One region of the Saccharopolyspora hordei genome, then DNA from elsewhere that is predicted to be linked to it. Evidence: riboswitches for the same ligand, from Rfam matches in the RefSeq annotation. Region 1 holds a riboswitch; each other region holds the start of a gene.
The links. A riboswitch is a leader RNA that binds a small molecule or an ion and turns the genes downstream of it on or off. The one in region 1 is predicted to bind thiamine pyrophosphate.
Positions count from the first base shown of each region.

Region 2: linked by a shared signal. The riboswitch ahead of HNR68_RS15850 (ECF transporter S component) and the one ahead of thiO (glycine oxidase ThiO) in region 1 are both predicted to bind thiamine pyrophosphate.
Region 3: linked by a shared signal. The riboswitch ahead of thiD (bifunctional hydroxymethylpyrimidine kinase/phosphomethylpyrimidine kinase) and the one ahead of thiO (glycine oxidase ThiO) in region 1 are both predicted to bind thiamine pyrophosphate.

Region 1 is NZ_JACCFJ010000001.1:276,421-283,413, reverse strand. It holds gene HNR68_RS01355 (S1 family peptidase) at 256-1,377, shown strand; gene thiE (thiamine phosphate synthase) at 1,474-2,145, opposite strand; TPP riboswitch at 2,241-2,346, shown strand; gene thiO (glycine oxidase ThiO) at 2,338-3,465, shown strand; gene thiS (sulfur carrier protein ThiS) at 3,453-3,653, shown strand; gene thiG (thiazole synthase) at 3,655-4,419, shown strand; gene HNR68_RS01330 (FUSC family protein) at 4,618-6,591, opposite strand; gene thiD (bifunctional hydroxymethylpyrimidine kinase/phosphomethylpyrimidine kinase) at 6,806-6,993, opposite strand, start outside.
Region 2 is NZ_JACCFJ010000001.1:3,466,345-3,473,337, forward strand. It holds gene HNR68_RS15835 (transglycosylase SLT domain-containing protein) at 1-342, opposite strand, end outside; gene HNR68_RS15840 (energy-coupling factor transporter transmembrane component T) at 418-1,122, opposite strand; gene HNR68_RS15845 (ATP-binding cassette domain-containing protein) at 1,119-2,555, opposite strand; gene HNR68_RS15850 (ECF transporter S component) at 2,552-3,109, opposite strand; TPP riboswitch at 3,156-3,241, opposite strand; gene HNR68_RS15855 (MFS transporter) at 3,456-4,781, opposite strand; gene HNR68_RS27655 (putative leader peptide) at 4,870-4,950, opposite strand; gene HNR68_RS15860 (3,4-dihydroxy-2-butanone-4-phosphate synthase) at 5,132-5,791, shown strand; gene HNR68_RS15865 (LLM class flavin-dependent oxidoreductase) at 6,014-6,993, shown strand, end outside.
Region 3 is NZ_JACCFJ010000001.1:5,263,881-5,270,873, forward strand. It holds gene HNR68_RS24055 (DivIVA domain-containing protein) at 1-725, shown strand, start outside; gene HNR68_RS24060 (hypothetical protein) at 745-1,272, shown strand; gene HNR68_RS24065 (hypothetical protein) at 1,316-1,462, opposite strand; gene HNR68_RS24070 (TenA family protein) at 1,625-2,335, opposite strand; gene thiD (bifunctional hydroxymethylpyrimidine kinase/phosphomethylpyrimidine kinase) at 2,436-3,233, opposite strand; TPP riboswitch at 3,221-3,316, opposite strand; gene HNR68_RS24080 (hypothetical protein) at 3,342-3,587, opposite strand; gene HNR68_RS24085 (hypothetical protein) at 3,815-4,552, shown strand; gene HNR68_RS24090 (hypothetical protein) at 4,695-4,892, shown strand; gene HNR68_RS24095 (AMP-binding protein) at 4,971-6,608, shown strand; gene orn (oligoribonuclease) at 6,657-6,993, shown strand, end outside.

The DNA.
Region 1 (6,993 bases):
CGCGCGGAGCGCCGGTCGACGGCCGAGCGCTCCGCGCAAATTTTTCACTCATTTCCCGCGCGTGCCGTCAGGTGGCACAGCGCTGTTCCTCCGGTGTCCGCACGTCGTGGTGCTGCGAACGGGGCCACATCTCCCTCGATCAGGCCGTTTTTGTGCGTGATGTGGCAAATGGTGGATGTGGGACTGGTGTCGTCCTCTGATACTGGATCTCGCGACGGGGGCGCTGAGATCCATCTCACACGAGGGAGACACCAGATGAAGCGGAGACTCGCGGCTCGGGTGGCCGGGACCGTGCTCCTGGCAGCGGGGACTGTCGCCGCGCTCACCATGCCGGCGACCGCGACCGAAACCGCCCCGCCGGAGACCCTGGCGGTGACCCAGCTCGAAGCGATGCAACGCGACCTCGGCCTGACCCGGGAGCAGGCGTTGCAGCGCCTCGACCAGGAGGCACAGGCCGCTCGCGCTGAGCAGGTGCTGCGCCAGTCGCTGGGCAGCGTGTACGGCGGCTCCTACTTCGACTCCCGGAAGGGCCAGCTGGTCGTCCTGACGACCGACGAGGCCCGCTTCGACGAGATCCGCGCGGCGGGCGCGGACCCGAAGAAGGCCGACTTCACCGCCGAGCAGCTCGACGGCGTGGTCCAGGGGCTCAACGCCCGCGCCGCCACCGCGCCGAAGGCGGTCACGGGCTGGTACGCGAAGGCCCGGGACAACTCGGTCATCGTCACCACCCGGCCCGGCACCGCGGCCGAGGCGGCCCAGTTCGTGCAGACCGCGGGCGTCCTCGCCGAGGCCGTGCGCGTCGTCGAGTCGACGGAGAACCCCCGCACCTACGCGGTGGTCGGCGGCAACGCCTACTACATCGGCAGCGGCGCCCGCTGCTCGGTCGGGTTCTCGGTGCAGGGCGGCTTCGTGACCGCCGGCCACTGCGGCTCGGCCGGTGACAGCACGTCCCAGCCGACCGGCCAGTTCGAGGCCTCGCGGTTCCCGGGCAACGACTACGCCTGGGTCAGCGTCACCTCCGACACCCCGACCGCGGCGGTGAACCGCTACGACGGCAGCACCGTCGCGGTCGGTGGCTCCACCGAGGCCTCGGAGGGCTCGTCGGTCTGCCGCTCCGGCTCGACCACGGGCTGGCACTGCGGCTCGATCGAGGCGAAGAGCCAGACCGTGCAGTACCCGGAGGGCACCGTCAGCGGTCTGACCCGCACCAACGTCTGCGCCGAGCCCGGTGACTCGGGTGGCTCGTTCATCTCCGGCGACCAGGCGCAGGGCGTGACCTCGGGCGGTTCGGGCAACTGCAGCTCCGGCGGCACGACCTACTTCCAGCCGGTCAACCCGATCCTGTCGGCCTACGGCCTGACCCTGCTCACGCAGTGATCGGTCCCCACTGAAGACGGCCCCCGGCACCGGTGCCGGGGGCCGTTCTCGTGTCCGGACGCGCGCACGCAGCCCGGCGCGTCGGCCTGTGCGGGGTCAGGGGAGGCGGGCGCGGATCTCGCGGGCGGCAGCGCCCGGGTCCTCGGCCTCGGTGATCGCGCGGACCACCACGACCCGTTCCGCGCCGGCCTTCACCACCTCGTCGAGGTTGTCCAGGCTGATGCCGCCGATGGCGAACCACGGCCGGCCGTGCCCGCGGTGCTCCGCCGCGTGCTGCACCAGGTCCAGCCCGGCCGCCGGCCGCCCCGGCTTGGTCGGCGTCGTCCACACCGGGCCGGTGCAGAAGTAGTCCACGCCCGGCTCGGCCGCCGCGGCGTCGGCCTGCACCACGTCGTGCGTGGAGCGGCCGATGACGATCTGGTCACCGACGATGCGCCGCGCGACCTCCACCGGCAGGTCGTCCTGCCCCAGGTGCAGGACGTCGGCCTCGGCGGCCAGCGCGATGTCCGCGCGGTCGTTGACCGCCAGCAGGGCGCCGTGCCGGACGCACGCCTCGGCCAGCACCTCCAGGGCGGCCAGCTCGTGCCGGGCCTCCAGCGGTGCGCCGCTGGGCTGCTTGTCGCGCAGCTGCACGATGTCCACCCCGCCGTCCAGCGCGGCGTCCACGAACTCCGCGAGGTCGCCGCGCTCGGTGCGCGCGTCGGTGCACAGGTAGAGCTTCGCCTCGGCGAGGCGGGCGCGGATGCCGAAGCCGTCCAGTCCAGGCATGCCCCACAGGGTAGCTCCAGACGGAGCAGCCCTACCCGTCTTCGGTGCGCACGGCAGCGGGCTCGGAACCGGCGCCGTCGAGGGGTACGGTGTGGGGCGGTGAGCACGGGAGCCCGGCAGCCGGGCTGAGAGGGGGCGCAGGCCCCGACCGTCGAACCTGATCCGGGTCATGCCGGCGCAGGGAGCGTGGAGTTGTCTGGGAAGCGAACCGAACACGTCGTCGTCATCGGCGGCGGGGTCATCGGGTTGTCCGTCGCCTGGCGCGCAGCGTCCGCCGGGCACCGAGTGCAGGTGGTCGACCCGGAACCGGCGTCCGGGGCGTCGTTCGTGGCGGGCGGCATGCTCGCGCCCATCGCCGAGGCCTGGCCCGGCGAGGAGGAGCTGCTGGAGCTGGGCAGCGCGTCGCTGGAGCGCTGGCCCGCGTTCGCCGACGAGCTGAGCCGCGCGTCCGGTCTGCCGTCCGGTCTGCGCCGCGAGGGCACCCTGGTGGTGGGGGTGGACAGCGCCGACCGGGCCCTGCTGGACGATCTGGCCGACTACCTGGCCCGCCGGGGCCGCACCGTGACCCGGTTGTCCGGGCGCGAGGCGCGACGGCGGGAGCCGTCGTTGGGGCCCGCGGTGCGCGGCGGCCTCGACGTCCCCGGTGACCTCGCGGTCGACAACCGCCAGGCGCTGGCCGCGTTGCGCGCGGCGGCGACGGCGGCCGGGGTGGAGTTCGTCGCGGCGCGCGCGGAGGCGGTGCGCGCGGGCGCGGTGGAGCTCGAGGGCTCCACTGTGGACTGCGACGTGGCGGTGATCGCCGCCGGGGCGCACTCCGGCGAGCTGCACCCCGCGCTGCGGGGCCGGATCCGGCCGGTCAAGGGCGAGATCCTGCGGCTGCGCGCGCGGTCCACGGCGCTGCCGCCGCCGAGCCGCACCGTCCGCGGACCGGTGCACGGGCGGCCGGTCTACCTGGTGCCGCGCGACGACGGGGGACTGGTGCTCGGCGCGACCCAGCACGAGGTCGGGTTCGACACCGCGGTCACCGTGGGCGGCGTGCGCGACCTCATCGCCGACGCCGAGCAGGTGCTGCCGGGCATCGCGGAGTACGAGCTGGTCGAGGTCAGGGCGGGGCTGCGGCCCAGCACCGACGACAACCTGCCCGTCCTCGGCTGGCTGGAGCCGGGCGTGCTGGCCGCCACCGCGCACCACCGCGGCGGCTTCCTGCTCGCCCCGGTGACCGCGGACGCGGTGCTCGCGCTGCTGCGCGGCGGGGAGCCGGACGCGCTGGTCAAGGCCGCCGATCCGAGTCGATGGGGAGGACAGCAGTGGACGTCGTGATCAACGGGGAGTCGCGGCAGGTCGCCGACGACGCCGACCTCGCTGCGGTGCTGGCGGAGTTCGGCGTCCCCGAACGGGGCGTGGCGGTGGCGGTGGACGGCGCCGTGGTGCCGCGCGCGAGCTGGCCGGGGACCGAGCTGCGGCCCGGGGCCGCGATCGAGGTCCTCACCGCAGTGCAAGGAGGGTGACATGGACGACCCGTTGGTGATCGCCGGCCGCGAGTTCGGTTCGCGGCTGATCACCGGGACCGGAGGGGCGACGAACCTCGCGGTGCTGGAGCGCGCGCTGATCGCCTCCGGCACCGAGCTGACCACCGTGGCGATGCGCCGCGCGGACGCCGGCGGCCGGACCGGTGTGCTCGACCTGCTGGCCAAGCTCGGCATCGAGGCGCTGCCCAACACCGCGGGCTGCCGGACGGCGGCCGAGGCGGTGCTGACCGCCCAGCTCGCGCGCGAGGCGCTGGAGACGAACTGGGTCAAGCTGGAGGTCGTCGCCGACGACGACACCCTGCTGCCTGACCCGGTGGAGCTGCTGGACGCCGCCGAGCAGCTGGTCGACCAGGGCTTCGTGGTGCTGGCCTACACCAACGACGACCCGGTGCTGGCGCTGAAGCTGGAGGAGGTCGGCTGCGCCGCGGTGATGCCGCTGGGCTCGCCGATCGGCACCGGCCTGGGCATCCGGAACCCGCACAACATCGAGATGATCGTCTCCCGGGCCTCGGTGCCGATCATCCTCGACGCGGGCATCGGCACCGCCTCCGACGCGGCCCTGGCGATGGAACTGGGCTGCTCAGCGGTGCTGCTGGCCACGGCGGTGACCCGCGCCCAGGACCCGGAGCGCATGGCGGCGGCCATGCGGTCGGCGGTCGAGGCGGGCCGCCTGGCGTCCCTCGCGGGCCGCATCCCGAAGCGCTTCTGGGCCGAAGCCTCCAGCCCCGGCCGCCCCATGGGCTGACGAACCGTTCAACCCCGGCCGCGCTGCACGAGGTGAAGGGCACCTTCCGCCAACGCAGTTGAGCGGAGGTGCCCTTCCCTCCTGCTCGCCGAGGGCACGCGCGTTCTCGCCTCGACGGTGCGCGGGGACGGTGCCGTGGTCGGGTCGGTCGCTGGGGACCGCGTCCCGCCCCAGCGCTCGGAACCGGCCCGCCGCGGGTCAGCGGATGTGGAGACGTTCGGGGCGGACGAAGGAGATCGTGTAGCTCTTCCACGGGTTGTCGTAGCCGAAGGTGCGGTCGATCGCGTGCCGGGCGTGCAGCGCGTTCTCCAGCAGCGAGCTGGCCAGCAGCTCCGTCGCCGGGGCGCTGCCCTCCGGCACGTCCGGGATCTTCGCCGTCGGCTTGCCGCCCAGCAGGTCGTCCACCGCGCGCAGCGCCGGCACCGCCACCGCCTGCTCGGCCTCCGGCCGGAAGGCCAGCGTCGACACGTCCTGGCGCAGCGCGTCGAGGGCGATCGCCGCGTCCCGCGTGGCGCGCTCGTCGTCGGTCTCCTCGCCGGTGCCGTCCAGCAGCGCGGGCACGCCCATCAGGTCCTGGGTGCGCCGCAGCGCCAGCACGTTCGCCGCCTGCAGGGCCGCGGGCAGGTCGACGCCCTGGCCGGCCGCGCGGACGCTGCGCAGCAGCTCGGACACCGCCCACACCGTCGAGCGCACCGCGCCCCGCACGTCCGGCAGGATGCTGCTGGGCAGCACCAGGTACGCGACGTAGCCGACGATCAGCGCGATGGCGGCGCCGACCGCGGTGTTCGCGGCGAAGCTGATCCCGACGTTGACCAGCGGCCGGTCCAGCCGCATCGCCTGGTCCACCACGGTGATCACGATGAGGCAGCTCAGCAGCGCCTGGTACTCGGTGCGCAGCCGGGGCATGCTCAGCAGCATCCCGCCGATCACCAGCGGCACCAGCAGGAACGCCCCGGGCAGCAGCGTGATGAGCAGGGCCAGCGCGGTCACGCCGAGCACCGCGCCACCGGTGCGCTCCAACGCGCCGGTCATGCTGTCCCGGGCCGCGGGCTGGAGCACCACGTACAGCGCGAGCAGCAGGCTCGACGCCGAGGGGTCGCGCAGCAGCAGCACGATCACCATGCCGAGGGACACCGCGAGCGTGCAGCGGATCGCGTGCCGGAACAGCGACGAGCGCAGCGACAGGTGCGCCCGCACCGCGCCCTTCAGCCGTTCCCGGCGTGCCCCGGGGGCCTGCGGGGGCAGCGGGGTCTCGACGCGGCGCACCACGGTGGCGCGGATCCGGTCCAGGCCCTCGTTGAGCCCGCGCACCGCGTCCGGCAGGTCCTGCCGACCGCCCCGGGCCAGCACCGCCTCCGCCGGGTCGCGCCGCGCGGCGTGGGGCAGCCCGGTGCAGGCGCGGGCGCGCACCGCCCTGGCCAGCTCGGCGGCGACCTCGTCGGCCTCCGCGACGATCCGGTGCAGCCGCTCGGCCTCGATGCGGTCGCTCTGCTGGGCCTGCGCGAGCAGCACCTCGCGAGCGGCGCGGAAGCGCGTGGCACCGGCCAGCACCTCGCCGAGCCAGGTGCTGGAGCCGTCAGCCCGCCACGCGGCGGCGGCCGACTCGACGACACCGGGGCCGGGTTCGGTCAACGTCCGCGCAACGGCCACCCGGGTCGCCCGGCCGGGGTCGCTCAGCCCGATGAGCACCCGCAGCAGCAGGGCGAACACCGCACCGGACGCGGAGGCGGCCAGCAGCACCCACGCCGGCTGGTCGCTGCCGAGGCCGGTCGTGGTGGACACCAGGGTCGCCGCGGCGAAGGTCTGCCCGCCGACCCGGTAGTGCTCGCCGAGCGCGGGCAGCATGCCGGCGCCGAAGACGACGAGCGCCACCACCAGCCAGGCCAGCACCGGGACGTTCGCCAGCAGCGGGCCGACGGTCATCACCAGCACCAGCGCGGGGGTGAACCAGACGAACCGGCGCAGGTCCGAGCGCAGCGACTGGCCGCCGGTGGCGACCAGCGCGAGCACCGCCGTCAGCCCGGCCATCAGCGCGGGGGTCTGCAGGTCGAACAACCAGCCGAACGCGGTGCCCGCGACCACCGCCGCCACCACCAGCACCGCGTACTGGCGTTGGTGCGGGTCCGGTGCCCCGGCCTCGGTGGCCAGCAGTTGCCGGGCCCACGTGCTCACCGCCGACTGAGCAGTCCTGACCGAGTCGCCCACGCTGTCGAAAACCCCTGTTCATGATCGTCCGCGCAGCGCGCAGCGGACCGCGCGCGGCAGAGGCGTGCGGTCCTGGGAAATACGCGCTTCTCGACAAGGTTGTCGATGAGCCACACCATTCGGGTTACGGATCCGGGATGAAAATCACTCTATTAGGGGGCTCATGGGGGGTGTCGGCGTGTCAGTAGGACCGCGGGCTGACCCGCCAGAACGTCGACACCGGCCCCACCCCGGCGCCGAGCGGGTAGGCGTGCTCCACGCTGCGGGTGACGAACCGCTTGCCGGCGCGCACCGCGTCCGGCATCGAGGCGCCCTTGGCCAGCGCCGCGGTGATCGCCGAGGCGAAGACGTCGCCGGCGCCGTGCGTGT
Region 2 (6,993 bases), 3.2 Mb from region 1:
CTTGACCTCGTCGAAGGCGGGCCGGTGCATGTTGGCCACACCCAGCGCGGCGTCCGGGTCGAGCCGCAGCCACGCGCGTTCGGCGTCCGGGTCGTGCGGCTTGTACGACTCGTTGTACAGGATCGCCATGAGCAGCTGCGGGTCGACGTCGGCTTCCCGCGCGCGGGCGAGGACCTGCGCGGCGAACCGGGCCGGGGCGTGGTCGGCCGCCTCCGCGGGGGTCGACGGCGGCTCGCTCGGCGCGGCCGGACCACCGCCGGCGTCGCGCACCGCGCCGCACCCCGTCGCCGCGGCCACGAGCGCGCACGCGACGACCCACCGCCACCCGGTCCTGCTCGTCATCCCGCCTCCTCACCGCGTGCGCACATCCCACCAGATCGCGGCGCCCGACGTGACGGGATCCCGCGACGGGCCCGGTCAGGACGCCACCAACGCCTCGACCACGTACGGCACCGCGGCGAGCAGCGCACCGACTCCGAGCACGGCGGTGTCCACCCGGGTCCACGGCGCCGGTTCGGCCCAGGTGCGCCGGTGGGCGCGGGCGAAGCCGCGGGCGTCCATCGCGATCGAGGCGCTGGTGGCCTCGCGCATGGTGGTGACCAGCAGCGCGAAGGTGACCGAGGCGGCGTGGCGGGCGCGGGAGACCGGCCCGCGCCCGGGGCCGAAGCCGCGTGACCGCCGGGCCCGCGAGAGGTGCTGCCAGGTCTGGCCGAGCTGCTCGAACCGCTGGAGCGCCGCGGCGAACGAGACCACGAAGCGGTGGGGCAGGCGCAGGCGCTGCCCGAGCTGGTCGGCCAGCGCCATCGGTTCGATGAGCGGAGCCACCGCCACCCCGGGCAGCGCCAGCACCACGATGCGCAGGCCCGCGGTGGCGGCGACGTCGAGCTGCCCGCCGCCGAGCAACCACGTCGAGTAGGCCACCGACAGCCCGCCCAGCACCACGGTGGCGAACCGCAGCGGGGGCCCGGAGCGCGCCGGGAGCACGACCAGCACGGCGAGCAGGTAGGCGCAGGCGGCGACCACCGCGGTGGTCAGCGACCGCACCCCCAGCGACGCGACCAGCGCCAGCAGCCCCAGCGCCACCAGCACCAGGGGGTTCGCCTTGGCGAGCACACCGGTCATCGCGCCAGCACCCGCCCGCCGGCCAGCCGCGTCTCGCGGTCGGCGAGGTCGATCAGCACCGGGTCGTGGGTGGCGGCGGCCGCGGTGGCGCCGCCACGCGCGGCGGCGCGCAGCCACCCGGCGATGGTGGCCCAGGTGTGCCGGTCCTGCCCGACGGTCGGCTCGTCGAGCATCACCGCGCTGGGCCGGTGCGCGAGCGCCGCGGCGAGCGCGACCCGACGCTGCTCGCCACCGGAGAGCCGGTAGGGGTTGGCGTCGGCCAGCGCGCCCAGCCCGAGCACCTCCAGGACCGCCTCGACCTGCACGGCGGTGCCCAGCCGCTCGGCGGTGCGGGCGACCTCTCGCCGCACCGTGGTGGTGAGGAACCCGTGCTCCGGGTTCTGCGGCACCCACCCGACCGTCCGCGCCAGCTCGACGGACCGCATCCGGTGCAGGGGCACCGGGGTGCCGCTGACGCTGCCGCGGTCGGGGCGGACCAGGCCCGCCAGCGCCGCGAGGAGGGTGGACTTGCCCGCCCCGGACGGACCGGTGAGCGCCGAGACCTGCCCCGGCGGCACGGCGGCCGAGACGCCGTCGAGCGCCACCACCGAGGACGTGCCGCGCAGCCTGCGGGTGGTGAGGTCCACGCGCAGGTCGCGAGCCTCGAGGAGCGGGCCGGGGGAGTCCGGGGCCACCAGCTCCGCAGGCACGTCCACCGGTTCGGGCGCGGGCAGGCCCGGCATCCACACCCCGGCGCGGCCGAGCTCCTCGGCGAGCTCGGCGCGGCAGGTCGCGGGGTTCACGTCGTGGGTGACCCGGCCACCGGCGTCGAGCACGACCACGCGGTGGACGAGGTCGAGCCACGGGCCGATCCGGTGGTCGACGACGACCAGCGAGGCACCGGTGCCGGCCAGGACGTCGGCCACGGCCGCGCGCACCCGGTCGGCGCTGTCCGGGTCGAGCATGGAGGTCGGTTCGTCCAGCAGCAGCAACGAGGGCCGCAGCGCCAGGACGCCGGCGAGGGCGAGGCGTTGCAGCTCGCCGCCGGACAGCGCCGAGGTCGGCCGGTCGACCGGGTAGTCCAGCCCGACCAGGTCGAGGGCCTCCGCCACCCGGCGCCAGATCTCCTCGCGCGGCAGCCCGCTGTTCTCCGGGCCGAACGCGACGTCGCGGCCGATCCGGTCGGCGACCACCGCCGACCCGGGGTTCTGCAGCAGCAGGCCGATCTGGCCGTCGACCCGGACCTCGCCGCTGCGCTCGCCCGGCAGCGCGCCACCGAGCACCCCGGCCAGCGCGTGGACGACCGTCGACTTGCCCGCTCCGCTGGGACCGGCCAGCAGGATCCGCTCGCCCGGGCGGACGCGCAGGTCGAGGTCCTGGACGGCGGGCACGCGGCGCCCCAGCGGCCGCCAGCCGAAACCCCGCAGCTCCGCGCGCAGCTCCGAGGCGGTCACACCGCCGTCCGCTCGTGGTGCTCCTGGCCCGGCCCGAACGCGTCCAGCGCCCCGGTCCCGGCCAGGCCGCGCACCAGCGCCCAGCCGCCGAGCCCGGCGATGACCACGCCGGAGACGACGAAGAACCCGAGGTGGGCGAGCTGGTAGGGCAGCGCCCAGTCCGGGTAGTAGACCTGCCACTCGTAGACCGACTCGAACGCGGCGGCGACGGCGGCGCCCAGCGCGGCCACCACCAGGCCGAACCGCTTCCACAGGAACACGGCCAGCACCAGCTCGACGCCGAGGCCCTGCAAGCCCCCGGAGACCACGGTCGACAGCCCCCAGCTGTTGCCCAGCAGCGCCTCCACCGACGCGGCGACCAGCTCGGTCACCAGCGCCGCCCCGGGCTTGCGGACGACCAGCCCGCCGACCACGCCACCGAGCAGCCAGGCGCCCCCGAACAGGCCCGAGGTCGGCGGGAACGCGAACGCGGAGAGGGCGCTCAGCACCTGGTACAGCTGGGACCAGCCCCAGAACGCCACGCCGATCGCGACCCCGAGCATGGCCACGGTCACGACATCGATCGTCCGGTAGCGGAAAGCAGCATCGCGCGCCACTGGAACTCCCTTCGCCGGTGCTAACCGGAGCAGGTTCGGAGGGTCTGCGGCTCACCCGCACTCTCAGCGCCCGTCACGGCGCTCCCCTGTCGTCGGCCACACAGCCTACCCTCCCGCCCGGCGGCGCTGCGCGCACCGGTCGCCTCTGCGCAGGGACGATGGGACCGCGAGACCACCCGCACCGGCCCCTCCGCGGTCAGCCGGGGAGGGGCTCGACGGGGGTTCGCGGCCTCCGGGACGACGGTCGCGGAGGAGCCGACGTCCGCAGTGGACGGTGGCGCTCAGCTCCTCGGCGACCGGAAGGTCAGGAGTCGGTGCGCGCCAGGTGCAGGTCGGCCGGGCGCACCGCCAGCGTCGCGCCCGCGCCGACGAGACCGGCGACCGCGAGGTACGTGCAGGCCCACCACGGCGAACCGCCGAGCGCCAGCAGCGCGGTGATCACCATGGGGGTCAGGCCCGAGGCGTAGATGCCGGAGAACTGGTAGACGAAGGACATCCCGGTGTAGCGCAGCTGCACGGGCGCCAGCTGCGCGTACAGGGTGCCCTGCGGCGCGTAGAGCACCGCGTGCACCACACCCAGCACCAGCACGACCACCAGCCCGGCCAGCAGCGGGTCGCGGGTCTGGAAGGCCAGGAACGCGGGGAAGACCGACGCCGCGAACAGCGTCGCGCCGACGGCGTAGGTGCGCCGCGGGGTCCAGCGGTCGGCGTACCGGCCGAACACCGGCAGCAGCAGGGCCAGCACGATCGCCGCGGCCATCACGGCCACCAGCACGTCGGTGCGCGGCAGGCCGAGCGTCGTCGTCGCGTAGGACAGGAAGAACACCGCCCAGGTGTTGAAGGCCGCGCCCTCCGCCCAGCGGGACAGCACGCCGAGCAGGGTGTTGCGCCGGACCACGCGGTCGCGGAACAGGTCCAGGAACGGGGCGCGGGACGGTTCCCGCGCCGCACGCATCCGCTCGAAGGCCGGGGTCTCGGCCACCCGCAGCCGGATCACCAGGCCGATGAACACCAGCACGATGCTGAGCCCGAACGCGATCCGCCAGCCGTAGCCGAGGAACTGCACGTCGTCGAGCACGTGGCCGAGCAGCGCGAACACCCCGGTTCCCAGGCCCAGACCGAGCGCCAGGCCGACCTGCGGCCAGGCGCCGTAGCGGGCCTGCTTGCCGGGCGGTGCGTACTCCACCGCCATGAGCACCGCGCCGGCCCACTCGCCGCCGATCGCCAGGCCCTGCACCACGCGCAGCAGCACCAGCAGCAGCGGTGCCAGCACGCCGATGTCGTCGTAGGTGGGCAGGGCGCCCATCAGCGCCGTGGCGCCGCCCATGAGCAGCATCGTGGTGACCAGCGTGCGCTTGCGGCCGATGCGGTCGCCGATGTGTCCGAAGAGGACACCACCGAGCGGTCGCGCGACGAACCCGACGAAGAAGGTCGCGAACGCCAGCACGGTGGACACCGTCGGGTTGTCGGCGGGGAAGAACAGCTCGTCGAAGACCAGCCCGGCTGCGGTGCTGTAGAGGAAGAAGTCGTACCACTCGACGGTGGTGCCCATCAGGCTGGACACGATCACCGTGCGGACGTCCCGCGTCCGCGGGGTCCCGGGTGCCTCGACGTGCGTGCTCGCGGTCATCTGCTGCCTCCTGCGGCGACGGCCGTGCCGGGCCACCGCGGCCGTGCGCCGGGGCGCGCTGCGGTGCCCGAGGTGTCCGGTTGCTGGGTCAGGAGCGCGAACAGGCCGCGGACGCCACGCGCAGCAGGTCCACGTGGGAGCGGCTGGTCAGCAACACCGGTCGGAGCACGCGGCGACGCTATGGAGGTGATCGACGCGGTGTCAAGCAGCAGGACGCCGGTTCCAGGGGGTGGGACGCGGTCGTTGACCGCGGCGTGCCGCGCCATGATGCTCGGCGAGGCGCAGGAGGTGCGCTATCGGTCCTCTGTGGACGCACGGTCCACTGGGAGGCAGCGCGACAGGAGAAGGACGTGAGCGAAGAACGGGACAGCGCAGCACTGCTCGACGGACCGCGGGGCGGTGCGGCCGTCCGCGCGGCGCAGGAGGTCGCGGCCGGCCGGGCCGTGGTGGTGCACGGCTGCGCCGACGGCGGCGGCGTCGTGTTCGCCGCGGCGCGAGCGGACGTCGAGCTGACGGCCTTCGCGGTGCGCTGCTCGTCGGGCTTCCTCTGCGTGGCGCTCTCCGGCGAGCGCTGCGACGAGCTCGTGCTCCCGCCCATGTCACCGAGGACCGGGCACCGCGGGCCGACCGCGTGCGTCACGGTGGACGCCAGCGCCGGGGTGAGCACCGGCATCTCCGCGGCGGACCGGGCCCGGACGGCGCGCCTGCTCGCCGCTCCGCACACCGCCCCCGAGGACTTCACCCGGCCAGGCCACGTCGTGCCGGTCGCGGTCGGCGATGCGGTGGGCGACCCGGCGCTGCTCGCCGAGGCGGCGTTCGCCCTGGTGGGGCTGTCCGGGCTCGCCCCGGCCGCGGTCTACGCCCACCTGGTCAGCCCGGTGGACCCGACCCGGATGGCCACCGACGACGAGCTGGAAGCCTTCGCGGTGAGCGAGGGGCTCGCCAGCGCCCCGGCGGACGGGATCGCCGCACTGCGGTCCGCAACGTGGGACGCCGCGACCGCTGGTTGACACCCGCGGTGCTGTTTGCTGCGATTGGTCCGTGCGAGCAGCGGCACTGTTCACCAAGCGCCGGCACGTGGACTTCCACCGCGTGTCGGCGCAGGCGTGTCGCTCCTGAACCAGATCTCACCCGCCGGACCGCGCGGCGGGTTCCCCTCTCTCGTCCACATCGGACATGACGGGTGCACGACCGCTCGCCGCGGGTCGGCGCCGCTTCCCCTGGAGTGACTGATGTCCTTGACGTTCCACTGGTTCCTGCCCACCTACGGCGACAGCCGCTACCTCGTCGGCGGTGGGCACGGCGTGGCCACCACCAACACCGCCTCGGGTTCCCGCCCGGCCACGCTGGCCTACCTCGGCCAGATCGCGCGCAGCGCCGAGCAGCTCGGGTTCGAAGGCGCGTTGACCCCCACCGGCGCGTGGTGCGAGGACGCCTGGCTGTCCACGGCGATGCTGACGGAGGTCACCGAGCGGCTCAAGTTCCTCATCGCGTTCCGGCCCGGGCTGCTGTCGCCGACGCTGGCCGCGCAGATGGCGGCGACATTCCAGCGCCACTCCGGCAAGCGCCTGCTGCTCAACGTGGTCACCGGCGGGGAGAGCGCCGAGCAGCGCGCCTACGGCGACTTCCTGGACAAGGACGCCCGCTACGCGCGCTGCGACGAGTTCCTGCACGTGGTGCGATCGCTGTGGCGCGGGGAGCGGGTCGACTTCAGCGGCACGCACGTCCACGTCGAGGGTGCCGAGCTCACCCGCACCCCGGACCCGGTGCCGACGGTGTACTTCGGCGGTTCCTCGCCCGCGGCCGGCACGGTGGCGGCCAAGCACGCCGACGTGTACCTGACCTGGGGCGAGCCGCCGCAGAAGGTCGCGGAGAAGGTTGAGTGGATCCGCGGGCTCGCCGCCGAGCAGGGCCGCACCCCGCGCTTCGGCATCCGGCTGCACGTGATCAGCCGCGACACCAGCGAGCAGGCCTGGGCCGAGGCGCAGCGGCTGCTGGACGCGCTGGACCCGGCGACCATCGCGCGGGTGCAGGAGGGCCTGAGCCGCAGCGAGTCCGAGGGCCAGCGGCGGATGCGGGAGCTGCACGGCGGCTCGACGGCCGACCTGGAGATCTACCCGAACCTGTGGGCGGGCGTCGGACTGGTCCGCGGCGGTGCCGGGACCGCGCTGGTCGGCAGCCACGCCGAGGTGGCCGAGCGGATCGAGGAGTA
Region 3 (6,993 bases), 5.0 Mb from region 1:
TGCCCGCCGCCTCGCAGCGCGTGCAGAACATGCTCTCGATCGCCGAGGAGGAGGTGCAGACCCTCCGCGAGCAGGCCCGGCGGCAGGCCGAGATCATCCGCGGCACCGCCGAGAACGAGGCCCGCGAGCTCATCCGCGAGGCCGAGCAGACCGCGAACGAGCTGCGCGAGGAGTGCAACCAGCTGATCGCCGAGGTCGAGGAGCGCCGCGCCCAGCTGCACCGCGAGCACGACCAGAAGGCCAGCGAGCTGCGCGCCAAGGAACACCGGATGCGGCAGAACATCCGCGCCGAGTACAAGCGGGTCATCGCCGCCGCGCAGGAGGAGGCCGACGCGCTGATCGCGCAGACCCGGAAGCAGTGCGGCCAGTGGGACGCCGAGACCGAGCAGATGCGCCTGCAAGCGCTGGAGGAGATCAACGCCCACCAGCAGCGCCTGGAGGAACTGCACGCCTCGGTGCTGTCCTCGATGGACCAGGCGCAGCGCATGCTCGGCGCCTCCATCGACGAGCTGCGCACCCACCCGCCCGCGACGGCCCCGGTCACCGCCGAGCCGGCCCCGACCGCAGAGCCGGCCGCCGCCGGCGAACCGGACCCGGAACCCGAGGCGGAGCTGCCGGTCCAGCTGCCGGAGCAGCGCGACGACGTGCAGACGTTCCTCATCCCCATGGACGGTGCGCACCCGAGCACCAACGGTGCGACCCCGCAGCCCGGACCCGCCCGATAGGACTGATCGGAGCTTTCACGTGGAACTGCTCGTGCTGATGTTCGTCACCGGTTTCGCGTCCGCCACGCTGGTCTTCTGGCCACTGCTGCACCGGGCGAACCGCCGGCTCGGCGAGCAGGACTCCGCACCACCACGCGGCAAGCACGCGCTGCGCACCCCGGCTCCGCCGAAGGTCACCCGCCGGACGACCGCCCCGCACGCGGCACTCGCCGAACGACCGGAGGAGGAAGCGTCCGCGCAGCAGGCCGACCCGGCGGCTCGCGACGCGGCCGCGCCCGAACCGGGACCGGCTGCTCAGGAGGCGGCTGCGCAGCAACCCGCGCCGGCGGCCGAGCCGGGACCAGCGACGGCCGAGGAGCCTTCCGCCGCCCAGACCGAGTCCGGTGAGGCCGAGGCGGAGGAGGCGGCCCCGCCGGCGCAGCGCACGACGGAACCGGTCGAGCTGCCCGAGCTGCCGACCGACCTGTTCGAGAAGCACTTCGAGGCCAAGTTCAACCGCACCCGCCAGCGCCTCGCCCGGCTGCGCGCCGAGATCGGCGAGGAGTGACCAACCGGGCCACCCGCGTCCAGGAGCACCAGGTCCCGCGACTTCAGTCGTCGGAGCTGGTGCTCGTCGTCTCGGGCGGGTCGACCTGGCGCTCCTGCTCCTCCCGGCGGCGGTCGGCGACGTAGAACGGCGCGGCGGCGAGCACGGGCACCATCATGCCCAGGAAGACGATCAACAGCGAAGAGCCCACGGCGCGTGAAACCCCGTCCAGGGTGAGAGAAGAGGGAAGCCACGCCGGAACTGGCGTGTCGCTGAGCACATCGTTCCGGCCCTCACCGTTCGTTAGCGCCCCCGGTCTGTGCCGCGGGTCACACGACACGGCTCCGCCTTGCCCCGCAACAGGTTCCAGCGCCTAGCGGAGGAACCGGGCGGTCGGCCAGGCCTCCCTGTGCCACGCGCTGTCCCAGAACAGCCACTCGTACTCGGTGGCGCGGGTGAACGCCGCCAGCATCTTCCGCCGGACCACGTCACCGGCGCTCGCGGCGACCCGGTCGACGAGCTCGCGCGCGGTGAGCACCGACGCGGCGAACTCCTCGTCGGCGTAGGTCTGGATCCACGCCCGGTACGGGTGGTCGGCGGCGCCTCCGGTCGCCTCCAGGATCGTGCTGCCCACGTGCTGGTACACCCAGAAGCACGGCAGCAGCGCCGCGAGCAGCACCGGGTAGGGCGCGCCCAGCGCGCAGGCGCGCAGGTACGAGGTGTAGGCCAGGCAGGTCGGCGAGGTGTCGACACCCTCGACCTCCTCGTCGGACAACCCGAACTCGGCGACGTAGCCGGCGTGCAGCCGGCGCTCCTCGACCAGGGCGCCCTGGGCCGCCCCGGACAGGAACGCGGCGTCCTCGGCGGTGTCGGCACGGGTCGCCGCGGCCGCCAGGGCCTGCGCGAACCCGACCAGGTAGCGGGCGTCCTGCACGATGTAGAAGGCGAACACCTCGCGGTCCAACGTGCCGTCGGTGAGCGCGACGTTGAACGGGTGCTCGACGATCGCGCGTTGCAGGCCGGCGGTGTGCTCCCAGGCCTGCGCGCAGAAACCGTCAGCGGGCGGGGCGGGCAACGTGCTCATCAGCAGTCCTCGTCTCGGGGGGCGCGATCCCGGTGGAGACCAGGCACCCGGCCTCCATCGGAGTTGCGGATCGGACAACGACGTGGGGCCGGAGGGCTGGTCACCACCAGCGGTAGAAGTGGTGCACCGGGCCGTGGCCGTGGCCGACGTCCAGCTGCTCGGCGGCGCGCAGCGCCCCGGTGAGGTAGTCCTTGCTCTCGCGCACCGCCGTCAGCCAGTCCGGGCGCTGCGGGCGCAGCGCCGCGATCGCGGCCGAGAGGGTGCAGCCGGTGCCGTGGTCGTTGGTGGTCGCGACCCGCTCGCTGGACAGGAACTCGCTGACCCCGTCGCCGTGGAGCAGGTCCACACTGGACTCACCGGCCAGGTGGCCGCCCTTGAGCAGCACCTGCTTGGCACCGAGACCGGCCAGCCGCTCGGCCTGGGCCGGCATGCCCTCGACGTCGGTGAGCTCCGGCTCGCCCAGCAGGTCCGCCGCCTCCGGCAGGTTCGGCGTGATCAGGTCGACCCGCGGCAGCAGCTCGTCGCGCAACGCGCCCACCGCGTCCGGCGCGAGCAGCCGGTCCCCGCTCTTGGCGACCATGACCGGGTCCAGCACCACGTGCGGCGGCGCGTAGCGGTCCAGCACCTCGATCACCGCGTGGATCACTCCGGCGTTGGCCAGCATGCCGATCTTGACCGCGTCCACCCGCACGTCGTCGAGCAGCGTGACCAGCTGGGCGGTGACGAACTCCGGCGGCACCTCCTGCACCTCGACCACCCCGGTGGTGGTCTGCGCGACGAGCGCGGTGATCACGGACATGCCGTAGGCACCGTTCGCCGAGAACGCCTTGAGGTCGGCCTGGACACCGGCACCGCCGCTGGGGTCGGTGCCCGCGATGGTGAGCACGTTGGGAAGCATGACGTCCCTCCGCTAGTACTAGCTAGGTCAGGTTCAACGGGTCTGTTCTCAGCCCGGCGCACCGGGCACCCCGCGTCACTGGTGACCAACCTATCCCGGCGGGACCGGTTAGTCGATGAGTCCGACCACCGAACCCGCGCTGACCACCTCGCCGGGCCGGACCTGGTGCCAGAGCGTCCCGGTCGCCAGCGCCGACACCCACCCGACGGCATCACCGGACGCCCGCACCTCGGCCAACCGGTCGCCGACGTGCACCGCGCTCCCGTCCGCGGCCAACCACCGCACCAGCACCCCGCGCACCGGGGCCCGCCCGGCAGGGCGCCGCCCCAGCTCGGGGAAGAGCAGCTCGGTCATCCCCACCCCCCTGGTTGCCGGCGAACAACTCAGCATCGCTCCGGGCGCACGCGCCGACAAGACCGCGCGTTCCGGCAGCTGGAGGGCCCGCCCCCAGGCCGGGCGCGAGCGATCGTCGCCGTACCCGACGGAACCGCGAGCGACGGTGAAGAGCGATCGATTTCACAGCGTGAATGGGCCCACCGGCGGGAGTAACGGCGCTTCACCGCCGACTAAACTCACCGACGATGGAAACCACGACCGATGCTCCGAGCTTCGCCCGTTCCCGGCGGCCCCGCCGACCGGAAGATCCCGCGCGGATCTGGGCCCCGTTGGCGGACCTGACCGAAGCCGCCGTCGCGGCGGCCGGATCGGGGACGGTGGCGATCACCCGCGGCTTCGACCGCAACAGCAGGCAGCGCGCCAAGGCGCTGCGCGACCTGCTGCGCGAGCGGGACGTCGCGGCGATCGAGGTGACCCCGGCGCCGGGCAGCGACCGGCTGCTCGAGGACGTCGACGTCACCGCGGTGGTCAACCTGGTCGGTGCCGGTTCGTGGCAGCCCTACCGCATCGCCGCGCAGCTGCGCGCTCCCGTGCTCACGCCGAAGCCGGGCGAGACCGCGGGCGAGCAGGTCACCCGTGACGTCATCGCGCTGGTCGGTGACTCGGGCAAGCGCGACGTGGCGCTCTCGCACGTCGCGGTGCGCTCCGAGGACCCCACCGCCAGTCGGCTGACCCTCACCCACAGCGGCGAGCAGCTGACCGTCGCCGGCGGTTGGCTGACCGTGCAGGTGCAGGGGCACGAACTGCAGGTGCAGGTCGGCGGCGAGGGCGTCGCCGAGCAGACGATCACCGCGGGCGAGGTGCGCGTCGAGGCGTTCGACGCGCCGCACCGGCTGGTGCGCGACGAGCTCCCGATCGCGGACTTCGAAGGGGCGGTCACCTTCACCGCCGAGCCCGAGGGGCTCGTGGTCCGTCCGGTCTGAGGCACCAGCACGACGACCGCGAGGCGCCGGGCAGCTGCTGCCCGGCGCCTCGTGCGCTTCCGGCGGAGGAGCGGCGTCACGTCCGGCCCGCTCCGGCGTCCCACGATCACGAGCGCGAACCGCACCAAGGAGGCACGAGATCGTGGAGCCCACCAAGGAGTGGCACGTGAGCTGCCGCGATGTCGCGGGAAGGCGACGAGACCTGTCGGTGTTCATCAACCAGGGGGACGTCGTGGTGGTGGCGCCCCCGGGCGAGACGGCCGTGCTCTCGCCGCTGGAGGTGGGCAGGCTGCGGGCGGCGCTGCGCGACGCCGTGGTGTCCGCGGCTGACCAGGACTGATCGGCCGGGCCCTTCCTGTTCCGGCCAGGTTGGGTCATTATCTACTCTCGAGTAGCTTCGCGGACGAGAGGTGGATGCGTGAGCGTGTTGTGGCAGCGGGTGCTGGCCCCGCTGAGCCGGGTTCCCGAAGGCCTCCACACGGCGTTCGTGCTGGCCCAGCGCGGGGTGGTCCGGCCCATGCGGCCGGACAAGCTGCTGCGCATCGGCCGCGCCTGGCGGCACTGGGGCGTCACGCCGCCGCTGGGCTTCGCGGTCGGCGCCGTGCGCCACCCGGACCGCCCGGCGGTGATCGACGAGCGCGGCGCGCTCAGCTACGCAGAGCTCGAGCAGCGCACCTCCCGGCTGGCCAACGGCCTGCGCAGGCGCGTCACGCCGGGGACCCGCATCGGTGTGCTGTGCCGCAACCACCACGGGCCGGTCGAGACGGTCCTCGCGGCGGCCAAGCTCGGCGTGGACGTGGTGCTGCTCAACACCGGCCTGAGCGGCCGGCAGGTCGCCGACGTCATCGCCGAGCAGCAGGTCAGCGTGCTGGTGCTGGACGCCGAGTTCCGCGCCCAGCTGCCGGAGCTGCCCACCGAGGTCGACCAGGTGCTGGCCTGGACCGACGGCACCACCCGGCACGACACGCTGGAGCACCTGATCGCCACGTCCTCGCCCCGGCGCCCGACCCGGCCGCGGCGGCACGCCCGGATGATCGTGCTCACCTCCGGCACCACCGGCACCCCCAAGGGCGCGCGCCGCCCGGACCCGCCGAGCCTGTCGCCGGCGGCCTCGGTGCTGTCCCGGATCCCGCTGGACAGCGGCGAGCGGATGCTCATCAGCGCTCCGCTGTTCCACACCTGGGGGCTGGCCGCCTTCCAGCTGGCAGCCGTGCTCGGCGCGACGCTGGTGCTGCGCCGCAAGTTCGACCCGGAGGAGGCGCTCGCCTGCGTGCAGCGCCACCGGTGCACGGCGATGTTCGCGGTGCCGGTGATGCTCCAGCGCATCCTGGACCTGCCCGAGGAGGTCCGCGCCCGCTACGACCACAGCTCGCTGCGGATCGTGGCCAGCAGCGGCTCGGCGCTGCCCGCCGACCTGGCCACCCGGTTCCAGCGCACCTTCGGCCCCGTGCTGCACAACCTCTACGGCTCGACCGAGGTGTCGTGGGTGAGCATCGCCACACCGCAGGACCTGCGCGCGGCACCGGGCACCGCGGGCCGGCCGCCCCGGGGCACGCGGGTGCGCATCCTCGCCGAGGACGGCAGCCCCGTCGAGCGCGGCGAGACCGGACGCATCTTCGCGGGCAACGCGATGCTCTTCGACGGCTACACCAACGGTGGCCGCCGGGAGGTCCGCGACGGCCTGATGTCCACCGGCGACCTGGGGCGCATCGACGCCGCCGGTCGGCTCTTCGTCGTCGGCCGCGAGGACGACATGATCGTCTCCGGTGGCGAGAACGTCTACCCGAAGGAGACCGAGGACGCCATCGCACGCCTGCCGGAGGTCGCCGAGGTCGCGGTCATCGGCGTCGACGACCAGGACTTCGGCCAACGGCTCGCCGCCTTCGTGGTGCTCCGCCCGGGTCAGGAGCTCGACGCCGAGCAGGTGCGCGACCGGGTCCGCGACCAGCTGCCGAAGTTCGCGCTCCCCCGCCACGTGGTGTTCCTCGACGAGCTGCCGCGCAACGCCACCGGCAAGGTGGTGCCCCGGGAGCTGCGTGAGCGGTTGGCCACGTGACCCAGACGGCTGCACGATCACGCCCTCCGGGACGTTAGGCTGCCTCGGGTGAACGACCGTCTAGTGTGGATCGACTGCGAAATGACCGGTCTCGACCTCGGCAAGGACGCCTTGATCGAGATCGCGGCCCTGGTCACCGATGCCGACCTGAACGTCCTCGGGGATGGCGTGGACATCGTGATCCACGCCGACGACGAGTCCTTGGCCGGGATGCCCGACGTGGTCCGCGAGATGCACGACCGCTCCGGGCTCACCGAGGAGGTGCGCCGCTCCACCGTCACCCTGGCCGAGGCCGAGCAGCAGGTGCTCGACTACGTCCGCCAGTACGTCCCGGAGGGCCGGTCCGCCCCGCTGGCGGGCAACTCCATCGCCACCGACCGCGGTT